Regions from separate parts of the Halomonas sp. KX33721 genome, predicted to be linked through region 1. Evidence: predicted binding sites of a transcription regulator. Region 1 holds the regulator's gene; each other region holds the start of a gene.
The links. The regulator sigma-54, encoded in region 1, starts transcription at its own class of promoters, with help from an activator protein. The targets are predictions, from matches to a motif close to TGGCACNNNNNTTGCTNT.

Region 1 (6,461 bases):
GGCAGCCCGCTGCGCGATGCACTACTTGAGATAACACGCCAAGGGCTGGGCTTTACCTGCGTGGTGGATAGCGAAGGCCGTCTTGCCGGGGTCTATACCGACGGCGACTTGCGTCGCACGCTAGACCAACACCACGACCTGCGCGATGTTCAGGTAGATGACGTAATGACGCGCCCCGGCAAGCGCATTGGTCCAGACATACTAGCTGCCGAAGCGGTGCGCATTATGGAAGATAACCGTATCACTGCACTGGCTGTTGTTGATGAACAGCAGCGCCCCATCGGCGCGCTGCATATGCATGACCTGCTTGCCAGCGGCGTTATTTAACGACTTTATACTGCTTTTTTGGCAATGGATGATGGAGGCTTTATGGCCCTACCTGATGCACTACTCGACCGGCTTCGCCGCGTAAAACTGCTTGCGATTGATGTAGACGGTGTACTTACTGACGGCCGTCTCTATTTTCAGGCTGACGGTATCGAAATCAAAGCGTTTCACACCCAGGACGGTCATGGCCTGAAGTTACTCAAGCGTGTCGGCATCCATGTGGCGCTGATTACCGGCCGTGATTCACCTATGGTGAGCCAGCGCGCTGCCGCCTTAGGAATCACTCACGTATACCAGGGCTGTGAAGACAAACTCACTACCCTGAGAGCGCTTTGTCAGCGGCTTGATATCACCTTAGAACAGGTCGCCTACTGTGGAGATGACCTACCTGATCTTGCTCCGATCAAGCGCTCCGGTGTCGGTATTACGGTCCCCAATGCTCCGGACTACATGCACCCCCATGCCGACTGGATCACTGAACGCCTTGGCGGACACGGGGCTGTGCGTGAAATTTGCGATACGCTCCTAACGTCCCAAGGGCACTGGGATGCCGTACTCGATACGTATCTGCACGGACAGCCATAATGCGCTTTAGGGTAAGAAAACGGGTCTGGATCACGGCAATGGTCATCGCCCTAGGCGGCGTGCTGGTTTGGCTAGACCCTCGCGGCCCCCAGGAGACTGAGATTGACTCTGAAGCTCGTGCCCAGGAACCTGGGCACGTATTAGAGAATGCCGAAATTACCCTATTTGGCGAAACAGGCACTATTCAGCAATCTCTGGTAACCCCACGGCTGGTGCATACTCCGCAAACGGCAATGACTGACGTGTTGTCACCCCGTGCCACGCTGTTTGATAGCGAACAACGTGAGTGGCTCGCCACGGCGAACACTGGCACCCTCAATACTGAAACCCAAGCATTAACATTGGCAGGCTCCGCGCGACTACTAGCGCCTGAAGAGGGGTGGCAGCTTGATAGCGAACTATTAAACTACGACGGGACCACCCGGCATGCCTGGAGCGACACCCACGTAGTGTTGCAGCAGCCCCCTCAGCGTATGGAAGCCTCCCGAATGGATGTATGGCTGGATGACAGCCAAGTCCGTTTAACCAACAACGTGCGCGGCGTTCATCCGCCGGCCACCCGTTCCCCTTAGGAGTCGCGATGAATGCTCTAATCCGCACTGTACTTCTTGCCCTAGCCGTGCCGCTTGTCACAATTGCACTGCCTGTAGCGGCACAAAACCAAGCGCCTATTCATGTGGAGGCCGACCGGTTAGATCTTGACCAACGAGCAGGGACAGCCGTGTACACCGGTAACGTTGACATTCGCCAAGGCAATATGCAGCTACGCGGCGAGCGTGTCGAAATTCAGCGTAACAATGCTGGCGAGTTGTCTCGCGCCATCGCTACGGGCGAGCGTGCTTACTTGCGTAACCAAATTGAAGACCAAGAAACCCCTATAGAAGGCTGGGCGCGTCGGATTATTTATCACGTTTCCGAACGCCGGGTTGAGCTGATTGACCAAGCTGAGCTGACCCAGCAAGGAGATCACTTCCAAGGTGGACGTTTAGAGTACTTTATCGATCAAGAAGTAGTACAAGCACGCTCTGACGTTAGCGGCAGTGAAAATCAGCGTATTCGTATGACCCTTCAGCCCGAACAATAGGAAGTGGCCACGTGGCAGCATCAACATCCCCAGCCCCCACACCAGTAAAAACGCTCTACGCCCATCATTTAGCGAAGAGCTATAAGCGCCGCCGTGTGGTTAAAGATATTAATCTGGAAATCACTCAAGGTAGCGTGGTTGGGCTACTTGGCCCTAATGGTGCAGGTAAAACCACCTCGTTTTATATGATTGTGGGGTTGGTCAAATTGGATGCGGGCAAAGTAGGCATTGACGACCTTGACCTCACTCATGCTCCTATGCATGAACGCGCCATGGCAGGGATTGGTTATCTACCCCAGGAAGCTTCCATCTTCCGCAAGCTCTCCGTGGCTGACAACATTATGGCCATTTTAGAGACACGCAAAGAGCTTGATCGAAGCGCCCGGGAAGCACAACTTGAGTTACTACTTGAAGATTTTCACATCACTCATATACGCGACAACTTAGGCATGAGTCTTTCTGGGGGCGAACGCCGCCGTGTTGAAATCGCCCGCTCTTTGGCCACCGAACCGGCCTTTATCCTGCTGGATGAACCTTTTGCCGGGGTTGACCCGATTTCCGTTGGGGAAATTAAAGCTATCATTCGAGCGTTAAAGAAACGCCACATTGGTGTATTGATCACCGACCATAACGTTCGTGAAACGCTGGATATTTGTGATATTGCCTACATTGTTGGCGACGGTCACATCATTGCCAGTGGAAACGCCCAGGAAATCCTCAACAACCAGAAGGTTCGAGATGTCTATTTAGGCGCTGATTTCCGCCTTTAAACAGTGACCTGCAGAAGCATTTCTTTTAGTGGCATGCTTATTGCACTTGCACCAAGCCATAACTCACTCTAGGGTGGAGCTTTCTGATTAACGAGTGGTTCTCAGATGGTCATGAAAGCTTCTCTCCAATTGCGTATCGGCACACAGCTGACCATGACACCTCAGCTGCAGCAGGCTATCGCCCTGCTTCAGCTATCGACGCTGGACCTTCGTCAAGAAATTCAGCAAGCGCTAGATGCCAATCCCATGCTTGAGCAAGAAGATGAGTTTGGCGAGCAGGCTGTCAGTGAGCCTCAAGAGGCTGAGTGGTCCGAGAGCATCCCCAACGAACTCTCCGTCGACAGTGACTGGTCAGATACCTATCAAGACATAGGCAGCCTGGGTGGCAACAGTGAAGGCCCCGACTTCGAACGCCAAGCCGCTGGACAAAGCCTACATGGCCACCTGCTATGGCAACTGGCCATGACAGACTTTAGCCCGCGAGAATACGCCATCGCGGAAAGCCTGATTGATGCGCTGGATGCCAACGGCTATCTCACCCAGCCGCTTAATGACATTCGGGAAGGATTAAAAGCCCAAGGCCATGACAGCTTAAGCCAGCGGGAAGTGGAAAATACCCTGCTGCGCTTGCAGCAATTTGAGCCCACCGGCGTCTTTGCCCGAGACCTGCGTGAATGCCTGATGCTGCAACTCGCCTCACTACCTGAGGACACCCCTCTGCTAATGCCCGCCAAACGGCTGGTTCGCCAGTTTTTGGAAGCATTAGGCAAAGACGATATGCGGCTTCTCAAGCGCCGTTTAAGCCTTGATGACGAGCAGCTTGACGATGTCATCCGTTTAATTCGCAGCCTTGACCCACGCCCTGGGAGCACCTATGGCGTTACCGACGACAGCTACATCACCCCCGACCTAGTCGTTCGGCACGACAATGAAGGTTGGCATTTAGAGCTCAATCCAGAAGCACTACCACGCTTGCGTATACAGCCCGACTACGCCAGCTTGATCAAACGCGCAGACAAAAGCCAAGACAACCAGTTCCTCAAAGAGCACCTCCAAGAAGCCCGCTGGCTGATCAAAAGCTTATCGAGTCGCAATGACACGCTGCTACGAGTTGGGCGTGAAATTATTGCACGCCAAATTGGCTTTCTGGAGCATGGCGAAGAAGCAATGAAACCGCTGATTTTAGCGGATATTGCTGAAGCGGTAGAGATGCACGAATCCACCATATCTCGTGTGACCACGCAGAAATTTATTCACACGCCGCGGGGCGTTTTCGAGCTTAAGTACTTCTTCTCAAGCCAGGTAAGCGGCCAAGACGGCGGCGACAGCCACTCCAGCACAGCCATTCGCGCCCGCATCAAAAAGCTGATTCAGGATGAGCCCTCAGGAAAACCGCTCTCCGATAGCCGCTTGGTGACTCTGCTTGAAGAGGAGAGCATTAGCGTTGCACGGCGTACTGTCGCAAAATATCGGGAGTCAATGGGCATTCCCTCGTCAAGTGAGCGCCGCCGTTTACGCTAGTTAAGCGGTACGTATGAACAAACTCAACGCAAGGGCTTTGCAATAGCGTAAAAAGGGTTACAATCGAAGTACAGTCCGATGGATAAGGAGCACGTCAATGCAAGTAAACATCACTGGTCATCACGTTGAACTGACTGACGCCTTGCGCGACTACGTTAACGAAAAGCTGCAGCGCGTTGAACGCCACTACGACAACATTACCACGGTGCAAGTGACCTTATCTGTTGAGAAGGAGCGCCAGCAAGCAGCCTGCACACTGCACGCTGCCGGTGCAGACCTTCACGCCGAAGCGCTTGATAACGACATGTATGCCGCTATTGATGCGCTAGCAGACAAAATCGATCGTCAACTCGTTAAACATAAGGAAAAAGCACAAGCTCGCGCCCAGGGCGCTGGTGTGCGTTAACTCAATGACGTTGGAAACCATCCTCCCCCCGGAGCGCGTGCTTTATGACGTTCCCGGGGGCAGCAAAAAACGGGTGCTGGAGTTTTTCAGCACCTTTATCGCCCAAAATACACCCAGCCTAGATAGCCAAGAGGTGTTTAGCCGACTCATTGGCCGCGAGCGACTAGGCAGTACGGGGATAGGCAACGGGGTTGCCATCCCCCACGCTCGCAGTCCTCACTGTAGCGCACCCATTGCTGGCTTTTTAAAGCTTGCTGAGCCAGTAGACTTCGACGCCATTGATGGCGACCCGGTGGATCTTGTGTTTGTGCTGCTGGTACCAGAAGAGGCAGATGACACCCACCTAGCACTGCTTGGCCAAGTGGCTACTATTATGAACGACGCCCATACGCGTCAGCAGTTACGTAAAGCCGATAGTCAGCGCGAACTCTTAGCACTTATTACCGCCAAGATTCGCGAACAAGCCGCCTAGGCTTTATGGGCGGTGGCCACTGCACGCAGCGATAATTTCCTCCCATGCAAGCCAAGAGAGACGCTATGCAACTGGTGATCATTAGCGGCCGTTCAGGGTCCGGTAAATCTATCGCCTTACAAGCGCTAGAGGATCTTGGCTACTACGCTATCGACAATTTACCCGCCATGCTGCTGGGCTCATTAGTTGATGAACTACGTGAGCAAGGCGAGCGCACTCACTTAGCAGTGAGCATTGACGCGCGCAACCTTCCTACGGCGCTTGAACGCCTCCCAGCTTTACTGGAAGAACTACGCCAGCGAGAAATTCGTTTTCAGGTCATCTATCTGACCACGGATGCGCGCATTCTTTTGGAGCGTTACTCAGCCACCCGCCGTCGCCACCCGCTTACCCGGGATAGCGAAATGACGTTGGAAGAGGCCATCAATAAAGAAGAAGAGACGCTGCTTGAAATTCGCGATCTCGCTGACTTGTTGATCGATACGTCGCGCTTATCCGTGCATGACCTGAGACGCCGCATTACTGATCAAGTCGCCCACCAGCGAAAAGATCAGCTAACACTGACGTTTGAGTCGTTTGGCTACAAACGCGGCGTACCCATGGATGCCGACTTAGTCTTCGATGTTCGCTGCCTGCCCAACCCTTATTGGGACCCTACCCTGCGCCAATTTACAGGGCGTGATGCTAATATAGTGGCGTTTTTAAGTAGCTACCCAATGGTCGAGGCAATGACCAATGATATTCAGGCTTGGTTGGAAAAGTGGCTTCCGGCTTACCAAAATAGCCAGCGAAGTTATATAACCGTGGCTATTGGCTGCACCGGCGGGCAACACCGCTCTGTTTATATGGCCGAACAGCTTGCTAAAAAGCTGGTTAAACAGACCGGAGAAGTACAGTTGAGACACCGTGAGCTGGGGTTACAATACACGCTGAGCGAAGAGCCAGCGGTACCATGCGTTACCACACCCACCGCTGCCAGCACGCCCTGAGTTTCAGGACCTAACTTTTAAGGCCTAAGCTTCTCAAGACCTAAGTTTTTCAAGACCTTAGTTTTTCAAGACCTTAGTTTTTCAAGACCTAAGTTTCAAGACCCACTCGGCAAAAAGGAACCAGAGTGCCCAAAAGAACCTTAACACTTACCAACCAGCGTGGTCTTCATGCCCGCGCGGCCACCAAACTGGTGAAATGTGGCCAGCAGTTTTCCGCGAATATCGTGGTTTATAAGCAGCAGCAGAAAGCCGATGCCGCCAATATTATGTCGCTGCTAATGCTGGCTGCCCCCTGCGGCACCGAGCT
Region 2 (6,461 bases), on a different contig from region 1:
CCTGCACAGTGCGCGCGCGGTCAGCCGCTGAAATACCGGTCGTGACGCCTTCGGTTGCCTCAATAGAGAGCGTGAACTTGGTGCCAAAGCCTGAGCCGTTGTCCCGTACCATCAGCGGCAAGTTGAGCTGCTCGCAGCGCTCACGGGTCATCGGCATACAGATCAAGCCGCACGCGTAGCGTGCCATGAAGTTGATATGCTCAGGCTTCACCATTTCGGCGGCCATGATGATATCACCTTCATTCTCGCGATCCTCATCATCCATGAGAATCACCATTTTGCCCTGGCGAATATCGTCCACCAGCTCAGCGATAGGGGATAAGCCCTCAGAAGAGGAGTGCGCCATGGAATCTCCAAAAAATGTGGTCGCATCGTATGCGATTTCGGGCGTCAGGGTACCTTGCAATGACGGCTTGCGCTAGTCAGCGTGAGGGGTGGCGGTGATCCACCAGTCTTGCCCAACGGTTCGCGACTCTTTAATCGTCAAGCGTTTCTGATCGGCCATCTGGGTAATTCCCGGCAGTGCAAATAGTGGCCTTGCTTCACCGCCTAATAGCGTAGGAGCGACAAATAGCTGCAGCTCGTCGACTAAATTCGCCTCCAGTAACGCTCCTGCTAGCGTTGCGCCGGTCTCTACCAACAGCTCGTTAACCTGCTCATTATCCGCCAGCCAACGCAGCATGTCAGCCAGCGCAATACGACCGCCTTCGGCAGGCAGCACCTGAATCTCAGCACCCGCCGCCGCCAGTTTACGCCGTTTCTCTTCGCTATGCTGATCGGTGGTGATAATCAGCGTGCGCCCTGGCTCTCGTAGGCAGGCCGCGGCAAGCGGTAAACGAAGGCGCGAATCCAAGATCACTCTTAGCGGCTGGCGCTGCACGATCTCGGCGGCGTTATCCAGTGCCAGTTGGTCGGCACGCAGCGTTAAGCGTGAATCATCCATAATGATAGATTCCACGCCGCTCAGAATAGCGCTTGAGCGGGCGCGCAGCCGCTGCACTTGGGTGCGCGCTTGCGGGCCGGTAATCCACTGGGACTCCCCCGACCCCATGGCGGTACGGCCATCCAAGCTCATCGCCATTTTCAGCCGCACAAAGGGGCGCTGACGCTCCATACGGGAAATAAAGCCCGGATTCAGCGCCCGGGCATCTGCTTCCAACAGGCCTACCTGCACCTGAATGCCTGCTGCTTTCAAATACTCAATACCGCCACCGCTGACCTGGGGATTAGGGTCCCCCATCGCCACCACCACGCGCGCAACACCCGCTTGCGCCAGCGCCACCGCGCAGGGCCCTGTTCGCCCGGTATGTGAGCAAGGCTCTAGCGTGACATAAGCGGTGGCACCCTGGGCGGCGCTGCCTGCCGCCTTTAGGGCGTGAATTTCTGCATGGGGTTCTCCCGCACGCACATGGTATCCCTCGCCCACAATGCTGCCTTCCGCGCTGCCATCAAAGTGCACCATCACACACCCCACCCTGGGGTTGGGGTCGGTGGTATAAAGCCCGCGTTTGGCTAGCTGGATAGCGCGAGCCATGTAGCGATAGTCGGCGGTGGAGAATTCACCCATTACGATGCTCCGTGCTGTGTCCCACTGCCCTCTGGCTCATCCGTGGGCTCTTGGGAGAGGCGGTCGATTTCCGCCCGGAACTCGTCTAAATCCTGAAATTTACGATATACCGAGGCGAAACGAATATAGGCCACTTGATCCAAGCTACGCAGCGCTTTCATCACCGCTTCACCAATCTCACGCGCGTTGACTTCACGGTCGCCACGGGCGCGCAGCGTCTGGCGAATACGCTCTACCGACACTTCAATCGCTTCAGCGCTTACCGGGCGCTTTTCCAGCGCGCGCAGCATACCGTCGCGTAGTTTCGCCTCATTAAAGCTCTCGCGAGAGCCGTCGGATTTTACGACCCGCGGCATAATCAGCTCAGCGGTTTCATAAGTCGTAAAACGCTCTTGGCAGTTGGCACACTGACGGCGGCGGCGCACCTGGTCGCCTTCCGCCACCAGCCTGGAATCTGTCACTCGGGTATCATTTGCACCACAAAAAGGGCAATGCATGGCAGTCAACCTATTATCAGTACGCACTAGTAGCTGTGCGTGCAGCGTGTCAGCCTATACGAATAAAAAACGCTACAAGGCTTCATGCCCTGCCCGTTATTCGCCATTTTATAAACTGTTTTATCGCCTATTGTCAGCGGCAGCCTTATCGCTGCCCTTAGGGCGTAGCTGTGTTATACAACGCGTATCAACACGGTATTGTAACGATTTGGCACACAAGCTGCAGCGTTTGTCGAAGGTTGATTTATAGGACGCCCTTTATGACCCCTTTCGAGCAGACCGTTCACCACTACCTTACCCACCTGTATGGCCCCCGTGCGGGGGAAGTACAGCGGCGTATTGACCAGCATCTTGCGAATTTTCGTACCGCCTCGACGGCTTCCCCACCCGCTAACACGGCGGGCCACGATGCACCAACATGGAGCGAAAAAGATCAGTGGGTCATTTGTTACGGTGATTCCATCTTGGATGAAGGTACGCCGCCTTTAGCGGTGCTGGATACTTTTCTACAGCGCTATCTGGGGGATGCCATTAGCGGGGTTCACGTACTGCCCTTTTTCCCCTGGAGCAGCGACGACGGCTTTTCGGTGATTCACTACCGCGAGGTCAATAGCGAGCTGGGCGAGTGGGCGCATATCCAAACGCTAGCCAGCCACTATGACTTGATGGCTGATTTAGTGCTGAACCATGTCTCCAGAGAGTCGCTCTGGTTTGTGGATTACCTGACCGGCAGCCTGCCCGGTCGCGACTACTTTATCGAAGTGGATCCGGATACCGATGTCTCCCAAGTCACCCGCCCGCGCAGTAGCCCACTTCTAGTGCCGATCTCTACGCGCCGGGGTACGCGCCACGTGTGGGCGACTTTCTCGGAAGACCAAATAGACCTCAACTTCGAAAACCCGGATGTGTTGTTAGAGTTCGTGGGTATTCTGCTGTTCTACCTACAGCAAGGGGTGCGCATTATTCGCTTGGACGCGGTGGCGTTTTTGTGGAAGCGATTGGGCACCTCCTGCATTCACCTGCCGGAAACCCATACCGTTGTGCGCTTACTTCGCGCCATCGTGGATGAAATAGCCCCCGGCACGCTGCTGATCACCGAAACCAACGTGCCCCATGCCGAAAACATCAGCTACTTTGGCTTGGAGCGATTAGCGAAAGGCGCGCCCGATGAAGCCCACATGGTGTACCAGTTCGCCCTGCCGCCCCTGCTGCTGCACACCCTCACCCGCGGCGAAGCGACGACGCTGCAAACGTGGTTAAACAGCTTGCCGGTGCTGCCTGAACAGTGCACCTACTTAAACTTCACCGCGAGCCACGACGGTATTGGCGTACGGCCGTTAGAAGGCCTGTTGCCTGACCATGAACGCGACGCACTGCTGGAACTGATGCATCGTTTTGGTGGCTTTGTCAGCATGCGCAGCAACCCTGATGGCAGCGACACACCCTACGAAATTAACATTACCTGGTTTGAGGCCATGTGCGGCACCCGCCGCGGGCCAGACCCGTGGCAAATTGCGCGCTTTCTATGCAGCCAAGCGATCATGCTCAGCCTACAAGGAATACCCGCACTCTATATCCATACGCTCACCGGCACGCTAAATGATGTCGAAGGTGTGGAGCGCAGCGGCCGCTTACGCTCGATTAACCGTCGCCGCTGGCAGCTTGATGAGCTGGCACTGCTGCTGGAGAGCCCTTCCACCCCCACCCATGACGTTTTCCATGCCCTGCACCGGCTACTAGTGCAGCGTCGCCAAGAGCCCTGCTTTCACCCCAACGCCCCGCAGCGCGTGATAGAAACGCCACCCGAGCTGCTAGCCATTGAGCGCGGGCCACTCCGTAACGGGCGCCGCCTACTCGCGCTGTATAACGTCACCGATGTTAAGTTTGATCTCGCTCACGCAGGCGATGCCCTGAACCAAGCGCTTACCCAGTACCACTGGCAGCCGCTAGACCCGCTGACAGCTCACCACGAAGAAACACTGCCGCCCTATGCCGTCCGCTGGCTGGCTGCTGAAGCATAAGGCTTGCGACATAACGACTCAGGGCAACGAGAGATAATCGTTAAATAATCTTGTTCTGACACACTTACGCTAAACCACTGGTGAAAGCGTGAGTGACTATGTTGCAGCAAAGTGTTGCGATTGGCCCCATGGGGTTTAGTCTGCATCAATTGATGATTGGATTTGCCTTTTTACTGGCCCTGCTAGCGGGTGCGCTTATTGGCCAACGGCATCGCGTGGCGGTCAGCGATACGTTATTTACCCTGCTATTTGTGGCGCTGGTGGCCGCACGCCTCGTCTTTGTTGTGCGTTACTGGAGCGACTATGACAGCATGCTATCGCGCTTAGATATTCGCGATGGCGGCTTCGATATACTCGGTGGTATAGTGGCGGGCCTTAGCTACGCTGGATGGGCAATATGGCGCTCACCGCGCCAACGAGTACCGCTTGCCGGGGCGCTTTTGGTAGGCGGTTTAGCCTGGGGCTTGACAGCTGGCAGTACGCTACTGATCGAACAGCAGGCACGCCCACTGCCCACTACTCCGCTTGCTACGCTCAACGGCGAGCCTATTACCCTGCCCAAACTTGCTCAGCAGGAGCAAAAGCCCATGGTAGTTAACCTATGGGCAAGTTGGTGCCCGCCATGTATTCGTGAAATGCCGGTGTTTGAAGAGGCCCAGCAACAAGCGCAGGACATTACCTTTGTGTTCGTTAACCAAGGTGAAAGCCTTCAACACATTCATGCGTTTATGAGCGAACACGGCTTTGATTTGAAGAATGTATGGCAAGACCCGAGCAATGCCCTGGGTCAAACCACCGGAGCCCATGCCATGCCCACAACGCTTTACTACAACGCGGATGGACAGCTCGTGAGCACCCATTTTGGCGAGCTTTCCCGCGCCACTTTGCAAGATGGCCTTTCGCGTATTCGCTAATATATTTTGCCTCGCGGCACCCACACCAAGCCGTTTTCATAAGGATAGTGCTATGCAACGTGTTTTCTTACCCCATGTTGGCCGTTTCGCTTTACTTGCCGCGCTGGGTAGCGCAGCGGCAGCCAGCCATGCCGACGAGCTACCAGCCCCCGTGCAGGCGCTGGCCAACCAGGGCTTAACGATCCATGGGCAGTTTGATGCGCCGGGCGGAATGCGCGGCTTTGGGGCCAGCGTGCAAGGGCAAGATATGGCGATTTATTTAACACCTGATGGAGAACACGCCATTATTGGCACGCTGGTAGACAGCGAAGGCAGCGACATGACTGAGGCACAGCTTGACGAGCACGTACGGGCACCCTTAGAGGCCGAAACCTGGAAGCTGCTTGAAGAGAGCCGCTGGATTCAGGATGGCGACCCGGATGCCCCACGCGTCATCTACACCTTCACCGACGCCAACTGCCCTTACTGCCGTCAGCTGTGGCAACAAACACGCCCCTGGGTAGAGGCTGGTGAGGTTCAGCTACGCCATATTATGGTCGGTATTCTCGCCCCCAATAGCCCTGCGTTAGCCGCTACCATTCTCGGCGCTGACGACCCCTCCGCTGCCCTGCACCGTCACAGTGAAGGTGATGAGCTCTCCCCCAGCGCACAGCCACGGGATATCGAAGAGCAGGTATATGCCAACAACCAGCTCTTTGAAGAGCTAGGCCTCTACGCCACCCCCACCAGCGCTTTCCAACGTGAGGCTGAAGGCGGCACTGTGCGTATTGACCGAATCCAAGGCCTCCCCAGCCAAGAACGCCTCATTGAGATGATGGGTAGCGAAGCGCCTTAACAAAAGAAGTGGGAGGCCAATTTATTGGGCGACGGCGTCAGCCGCCCTTAGCCTGCCGCAGCACTGGTGCCCTAACCGTCGCGAGCTGAAGCTCCCTCCCACACCTGACTGCTTGAGGGGTGAAGAGCCTGATGTGGGAGGCCAATTTATTGGGCGATGGCGGCGTCAGCCGCCCTTAGCCTGCCGCAGCAGTGGTGCCTTCATCATCGCGAGCTGAAGCTCCCTCCTACAGAAAATGCTACACAGCATGTGCTAAGTTAATTAAAAATTATAGGGAGCATATAATGAACAGGAGCCATCTGCTTCGCCAAGGGAGGCAATCAATCCCGAATGCTCACTACTTAGTCACTGCGACGACCCGCCATCGTCAGCAGGTTTTTACTAATTTTCATACTGCCTGTTGTGCATCCAGGCACTTTTACCACCCTCGCGTGAGCGAGCTGGCGACAACTTTTGCTTTTGTTGTTATGCCAGACCATATCCATTGGTTGCTTCAGCTAAATGGCGACCTTTCTGAGGCTGTGAGACGTTATAAGGCTTACGTATCGCTGAATATTGGCAGGCGTCTTTGGCAAGATGGCTTTCACGATCGAATGATTAAAGATGAAGCATCGCTAAAAGCAGCTG
Region 3 (6,461 bases), on a different contig from region 1:
GCACCATATCGCCCACGTTGAGATTTTGGTGTGACTGAAAGCGGTGGCCGCGTTGGTCGAGAATGGCGGCCACGCTGCCAATGCTCACGGCATCTTCTTCGCGGTAGGCTTCTACTTTGACCCGCACAATGCGGCCTTGGTAACGGGCGGAAAGCACGGCACCTGGGTAGGGGGGGCGTGTGTTCGGGGTCGTCCTTGAAGAGGGCTGCTACGCTGGCGCTGCCGGGCTCGTCCCATTCAATGTGCTTGTGCATGGTGAGCGTCCTTACTATGGGTGAATAAAAATAAGAAGGCTCGTTAAGTGTAGTGTGCGTTGGCAGAACTCGGCCAATCTAATCAAGAGCGCGTCTAGCGCTAGGGTGTGTAGCTGTGGGTAGAGTAGGTACCACAGCTGTGCTGCCAGGGGCTGTTTATCCAGCGCAATCATCACCCATTCCGCTTGGCTCACATAGGCTGCCCGGTTGATCCGTGCGCTTAGCGTTTGCGAGGGCGTGATTAAGCAGTGCACATGGTAGCGCTGCTCAATGGGCGATAGCCGCTCATCTATCTGATTGCATGTCACAATAATTGGCACCACATGCTCTGCAAGGCCCGACTCTCGGATGGAACGTAGGTGTCGCGGTAGCAAGGCTCCTGTCACTGTTGCGTCAACGATAAAGCAAACCGCACTCATGTAAGCGGCTCCCTTTGTTATGAAGCATGTCTGAAAGTAATTTGTTGTAGATGTTGGTTTATTTGCGTATCAAGATAAAGTTTTCTGACGGTAGCTCGCTAGGCGCTGGGTTTTTTGAACCAACCTGGTGCGCTGATACCTTTTTATGAGCTTTTATGGTGCGCCAATAAAAAATAAAGGCGCTTTTGTGCGCAACCAAAAGACCTTTGCTACATGAAGAGGCATCTCTCCATAGGTTTTTGTATTTTAAAAACAAAGCATTATAAATTTTTGATGCCATAATGGTGCAGAGTTGGCATGCTCTGTGCTTATACATTGTAGATGGTTTTGTCACCAGCTATTAGATCGTATGCAGAAGCCTCTCGGCATGCTACAACGATAGCCGGTCTGAAATGATCGCTGGGCGTTTTGTTGTCCATCGTCAGGCAAACGTTAAGCGAACAAAAAAAGACAAACGCGCCACATGCAGCTGCGTGTTGAACGGTTTGTTGAATAACACTTTTATCGATAGCTTACAGTTACAAGCTTTAAGCCACGCTCATACCGGAGGACACTATGTCAGCCAAGACTCTCGCGCTAATCGAAGAACATGATGTTAAGTGGGTAGACCTGCGTTTCACCGACACGCGCGGTAAAGAGCAGCACGTCACCGTACCGGCACGCGACGTGAATGAAGAGTTTTTTGAAAACGGCCAAATGTTTGACGGCTCTTCTATTGAAGGCTGGAAAGGCATTAATGAATCCGACATGATCCTGCGTCCGGAAGACGGCACCGGCTTCCTGGACCCCTTCACCGAAGACGCTACCCTGATCCTGCGTTGCGACATCATCGAGCCTGCTACCATGCAGGGCTATGATCGCGACCCGCGCTCTATCGCTAAGCGTGCAGAAGCTTACCTGCAGTCTACCGGTCTGGGCGACACCGCCTTCTTCGGCCCAGAGCCGGAATTCTTCATCTTTGACGAAGTGCACTGGAAGTCCGATATCCAGGGCTCTATGTACAAAATCACGTCTGATGAAGGCGCTTGGGCAACTGACAATAAAGTAGAAGGCGGCAACCTGGGTCACCGTCCGCGCGTGAAAGGCGGCTACTTCCCGGTTCCTCCGGTCGATAGCTTCCACGATATCCGTGGCGCGATGTGTAACACCCTGGAAGCGATTGGCCAGACCGTGGAAGTTCACCACCACGAAGTTGCCAACGCGGGTCAGAACGAAATCGGCGTTAAATTCAACACGCTGGTGAAGAAAGCTGACGAAGTTCAGGAAATGAAGTACGTGATCCACAACGTGGCGCACGCTTACGGCAAAACCGCTACCTTCATGCCGAAACCGCTGGTAGGCGACAACGGTTCTGGTATGCACGTACACCAGTCGTTCTGGAAAGATGGTCAGAACCAGTTTGCTGGCGACGAGTACGCGGGCCTGTCTGAAATGGCGCTGTACTACATCGGCGGTATCATCAAGCACGCTCGTGCCCTGAACGCCTTCACCAACGCTTCTACCAACTCGTACAAGCGTCTGGTTCCGGGCTTCGAAGCACCGGTCATGCTGGCCTACAGTGCCCGTAACCGTTCTGCTTCTATCCGTATTCCTTACACCGCTAGCCCGAAAGGCAAGCGTGTAGAGACTCGCTTCCCTGATCCGACTGCTAACCCCTACCTGGCGTTTGCAGCGATGCTGATGGCGGGTATCGACGGTATCAAGAACAAGATCCACCCTGGCGATGCCATGGACAAGAACCTGTACGACCTGCCGCCGGAAGAAGGCAAGTCCGTACCGACCGTTGCCAACAGCCTGGACCAAGCACTGGAAGCACTCGATGCTGACCGTGCGTTCCTGACCGAAGGCGGCGTATTTACTGATGAAATGATCGATGCTTACATCGAGCTGAAGATGGAAGAAGTGGAGCGCATTCGCATGACCACTCACCCGATCGAGTTCGACATGTACTACTCTTGCTAAGAACGGTTGCTAAACACCGTTTTAACAAGAGTGCTAACATCACCCTTGCGGTGTGATTAGCCTGAAAAACCCCGCCTCGGCGGGGTTCTTTGTTGGAGCAACATAAGGGTGAGAAAGTAATGATCAGTAGATGGCGTTTGCGTCAAAAAAGTGGTTTGTCCACAGGGGCTGCGCTACTGCTGGGCTTGTGGGTAAGCGCTGCGCAGGCTCAAACGGTGTATCGTGTGGTGGATGCGCAGGGCAACGTGACGTTTACTGACAACCCAGAGCGTGGTGGTAAAGCGATCACGCTGGCCCCGCTGCAGAGCGTGCCTACCGCTGCTCGGCCTGCTTCTCTGTCTCCCCGCGCGAAGGGGAATCCTGGCCAACCGTTTATGCCCTATGACCGCTTTGCGATTGCTAACCCAGCGGCGGGGGCCTCGTTGCGAAATAATATGACGCCGGTTGAAGTGGCGGTTTCGCCGCCGCTACGCGACGACCACCAAATTCAACTGCTCGTGAATGGCGAACTAAGCCAATCTGCCCTGCATAGCGATGCGTTCTGGCTGGCGGGCTTGCCAGCGGGACAACACCAGCTGCAGGCCGAACTGTTGGATAGCCAAGGGCGTATTCAACACCGCACCGATCCGGTGACTATTTTTATTGCTGAATAGTGCAATGCACTACAATGGTGCATAGGAGTATCTGAATTTGTTCGGCAGTGCGCTATAACGGCTCGCTGTGCCCACACCGGCTGCCCATCAGCCGTGCATGCCGCCGTTTGTGCTTAATTGGCGCGCTTTTTGCAGTTCCTCTCTCAACGATCCCATCACGCTAGTGTTCATCACACTATTATTAGAGCGACGTTTCAGGACACGCCATGTATCAGCGCTTATTAGAACATCTCACCACCGCAGTGCTACTGCTCGACGGTGAACTCCGTGTCCGCTGGATGAACCCAGCGGCGGAAGCGCTGCTAGCGGTGAGCTTTAGCCGTGTGCAGGGTATTAGTCTAGATACCTTGCTAGGCGGTGGGGAAAGTATTGATGAGGTATTGGCCAAAGCGCGGGATGCCTTTCACCCCTATACCCAGCGGGAAGCGCGTGTCACGCCGCTCAATAGTGAGCCGCTCACGGTGGACTATACGGTAACGCCCCTCTCAGCCGATGAGCTGCTGCTGGAAGTCGAGCCGCGAGACCGCTTGATGCAGATCTCCCGCGAAGAGGCGCTCACCACCCGCCAAGAGACCATTAAGGTGCTGGCGCGGGGCTTGGCCCACGAGGTGAAAAACCCATTAGGCGGCATTCGCGGTGCGGCGCAACTGCTGGAGCGTGATTTAGACGACCCGGCGCTGCGGGAATTTACCCATATCATCGTCGAAGAAGTCGACCGCTTACGAGATTTGGTTGATTCCATGCTGGGCCCGAACCGCATCATTAAACATGAGCCGGTCAATATCCATAAAGTGCTGGAGCGAGTGCGAGCGCTGCTGATTGCCGAGCATCCCGATGTCACCGTCAACCGTGATTACGACCCCAGCCTGCCGGATCTTTCCGGTGATGAGTCGCAAATGATTCAAGCGGTATTGAACGTGGCGCGTAACGCGGTGCAGGCCATGAGCGATGCAGAGACCCCCTCACCGGAGCTGATTCTGCGCACCCGTGCCCGGCGCCAGTTCACTTTAGGCGCCGAGCGGCACCGGCTAGTGAGCGAAGTCGGCGTGATTGATAACGGCCCTGGCATTCCTGAAAGCCTACGCGAAACCCTCTTTTACCCGATGGTGTCTGGCCGCGCGGAAGGCAGCGGTTTGGGGCTATCCATTGCTCAGTCAATTTTGTATCAACATCAGGGATTGATCGAATGCGACTCACGACCTGGACATACCGAATTTCGTTTACTGATTCCATTAGTTATTAATTGCACCGGAGAAGCGTCATGACTGAGGCGACACGTACCGATGTTGCACGGGTGGTTATTGTCGATGATGACCGCGCTATCCGTTGGGTGCTGGAGCGCGCACTGGCGCAGCCAGACCTAGAGGTCGAGTGTATTGAGCGTGCCGACACAGCGCTGGCACGGCTGCTGGAAAGCCCACCGGATGTGTTGGTGACCGATATTCGCATGCCGGGGATTGATGGGCTGGATTTAATGTCACGGGTTCGCGAAGCCCACCCGGACCTGCCGGTCATTGTCATGACCGCTCACTCCGATTTAGATAGCGCCGTGGCCTCTTATCAGGGGGGGGCGTTTGAGTACTTGCCCAAGCCGTTTGATGTGGATGAGGCGCTGGCGCTGGTACGCCGTGCGGTAGCCCACGCCCGTGAACGCCAGCGGCCGGTGAGCGTGCCGGAAGGCCTAAGCGCCGAGATCATCGGTGAAGCGCCCGCCATGCAGGAAGTCTTTCGCGCCATTGGGCGGCTCTCCCATTCGCACATTACGGTACTGATTAACGGTGAGTCGGGCACCGGTAAAGAGCGTGTCGCCCAGGCGCTGCATCAGCACAGCCCGAGGGCGGGCAAGCCGTTTATTGCTTTGAATATGGCGGCAATTCCTCGTGACTTAATAGAGTCCGAGCTTTTTGGCCATGAGAAAGGCGCGTTTACTGGGGCGGCTGCCCAGCGCCAAGGGCGCTTCGAGCAGGCCAACGGTGGCACGCTGTTTCTGGATGAAATCGGCGATATGCCCGCCGAGACGCAAACCCGTCTGCTGCGCGTGCTGGCCGACGGCGAGTTTTACCGCGTGGGCGGGCATACCCCGGTAAAAGTTGATGTGCGGATTATCGCGGCAACCCACCAGAACCTAGAGTCGTTGGTAGATGATGGGCGCTTTCGTGAAGACTTGTTCCACCGTCTGAACGTGATTCGCGTTCATCTACCGCGCCTTGCCGAGCGCCGCGAAGATATTCCCCGGCTAACCCGGCATTTTTTGGCCGAAGCGGCGAAAGAGCTTTCCACCGATATCAAAGTGCTGACCCCTGAGGCAGAGGCGCACTTAACCCGGCTGCCGTGGCCCGGCAACGTACGTCAGCTGGAAAATATCTGCCGTTGGTTAACGGTCATGGCCTCTGGCCGGGAAATCCTGGTAGAAGACCTGCCGCCAGAGCTACGCACGGTCGGTGCGTCGGAAAGTAGCGTCCACGGTGATTGGCGTTCAGCATTTCGCGATTGGGCTGATCATGCTTTGGCAGAAGGCCATACGCACCTGCTGGAAGAGGCGGTACCTGATTTCGAGCGCATTTTGATTGAAACTGCACTCAAACATACCGGTGGTCGCAAAGGCGAGGCCGCTGAGCTGCTGGGCTGGGGGCGTAATACGCTGACCCGTAAACTAAAAACGCTGCTGCCTGCGTTGGCGGATGACGCCTAGGGCATCGGCTCGGCGGAAATGGGGGCAGGGAGTACAAACACGGCATCGGCCAGTGTTGGCTCGGGGAGGTCACACTCAGCCTGTTCCCAGGGCAGCAGGCTGAAGGTGTGTTGAATCCCCAGCCCTTCTAGCTGATGCTCCACACCATGGCGGCAGCTTCCGTAGGCGTGCGTGGTTAAGGTGCCTGTGAGCAGCGCAGCCAAACCCAAACTGATGCGCACCGCGTTAGCCCTCTTGAGCCTTAAGGCGGTTGATGTCGGCAAGAATCTCTTCTGTCAGTGTGGCGTTGGCGCGCATATCGCCGTTGCGGGAAGCTTCCATCGCCGCTTGCAGCTTGCGTTCGTACGCTTGTTGAAGCTTCTTTTTTGGGTCGCGCTTAAATAGTCCAAGCATGTGCACTCTCCTTTTTAACGTATATTTTTTGTATAGGTTTTGGGTGCTTATGTTGACTGCTGTACGCGTTTTTTCGTTTTCCATTGCG

Region 2: the regulator sigma-54 is predicted to act here: its motif matches at 2,274-2,291, upstream of A3220_RS11810 (sugar phosphorylase).
Region 3: the regulator sigma-54 is predicted to act here: its motif matches at 967-984, upstream of glnA (glutamate--ammonia ligase).

What each region holds. Positions count from the first base shown of each region.
Region 1 is NZ_LVIA01000012.1:22,933-29,393, reverse strand. Features, by position in the region: gene A3220_RS04270 (KpsF/GutQ family sugar-phosphate isomerase) at 1-327, shown strand, start outside; gene A3220_RS04265 (HAD hydrolase family protein) at 370-912, shown strand; gene lptC (LPS export ABC transporter periplasmic protein LptC) at 912-1,484, shown strand; gene lptA (lipopolysaccharide transport periplasmic protein LptA) at 1,493-1,996, shown strand; gene lptB (LPS export ABC transporter ATP-binding protein) at 2,008-2,766, shown strand; gene A3220_RS04245 (RNA polymerase factor sigma-54) at 2,872-4,287, shown strand; gene raiA (ribosome-associated translation inhibitor RaiA) at 4,385-4,693, shown strand; gene ptsN (PTS IIA-like nitrogen regulatory protein PtsN) at 4,698-5,165, shown strand; gene rapZ (RNase adapter RapZ) at 5,231-6,154, shown strand; gene A3220_RS04225 (HPr family phosphocarrier protein) at 6,280-6,461, shown strand, end outside.
Region 2 is NZ_LVIA01000030.1:31,820-38,280, forward strand. Features, by position in the region: gene ribBA (bifunctional 3,4-dihydroxy-2-butanone-4-phosphate synthase/GTP cyclohydrolase II) at 1-346, opposite strand, end outside; gene ribD (bifunctional diaminohydroxyphosphoribosylaminopyrimidine deaminase/5-amino-6-(5-phosphoribosylamino)uracil reductase RibD) at 419-1,567, opposite strand; gene nrdR (transcriptional regulator NrdR) at 1,567-2,064, opposite strand; gene A3220_RS11810 (sugar phosphorylase) at 2,325-4,085, shown strand; gene A3220_RS11815 (TlpA disulfide reductase family protein) at 4,184-4,999, shown strand; gene dsbG (thiol:disulfide interchange protein DsbG) at 5,052-5,834, shown strand; gene A3220_RS11825 (transposase) at 6,119-6,461, shown strand, end outside.
Region 3 is NZ_LVIA01000043.1:10,075-16,535, forward strand. Features, by position in the region: gene A3220_RS14965 (hypothetical protein) at 1-157, opposite strand, end outside; gene A3220_RS14970 (hypothetical protein) at 269-673, opposite strand; gene glnA (glutamate--ammonia ligase) at 1,229-2,635, shown strand; gene A3220_RS14980 (DUF4124 domain-containing protein) at 2,755-3,288, shown strand; gene glnL (nitrogen regulation protein NR(II)) at 3,495-4,553, shown strand; gene ntrC (nitrogen regulation protein NR(I)) at 4,550-5,980, shown strand; gene A3220_RS14995 (hypothetical protein) at 5,977-6,201, opposite strand; gene A3220_RS17320 (DUF6435 family protein) at 6,206-6,373, opposite strand.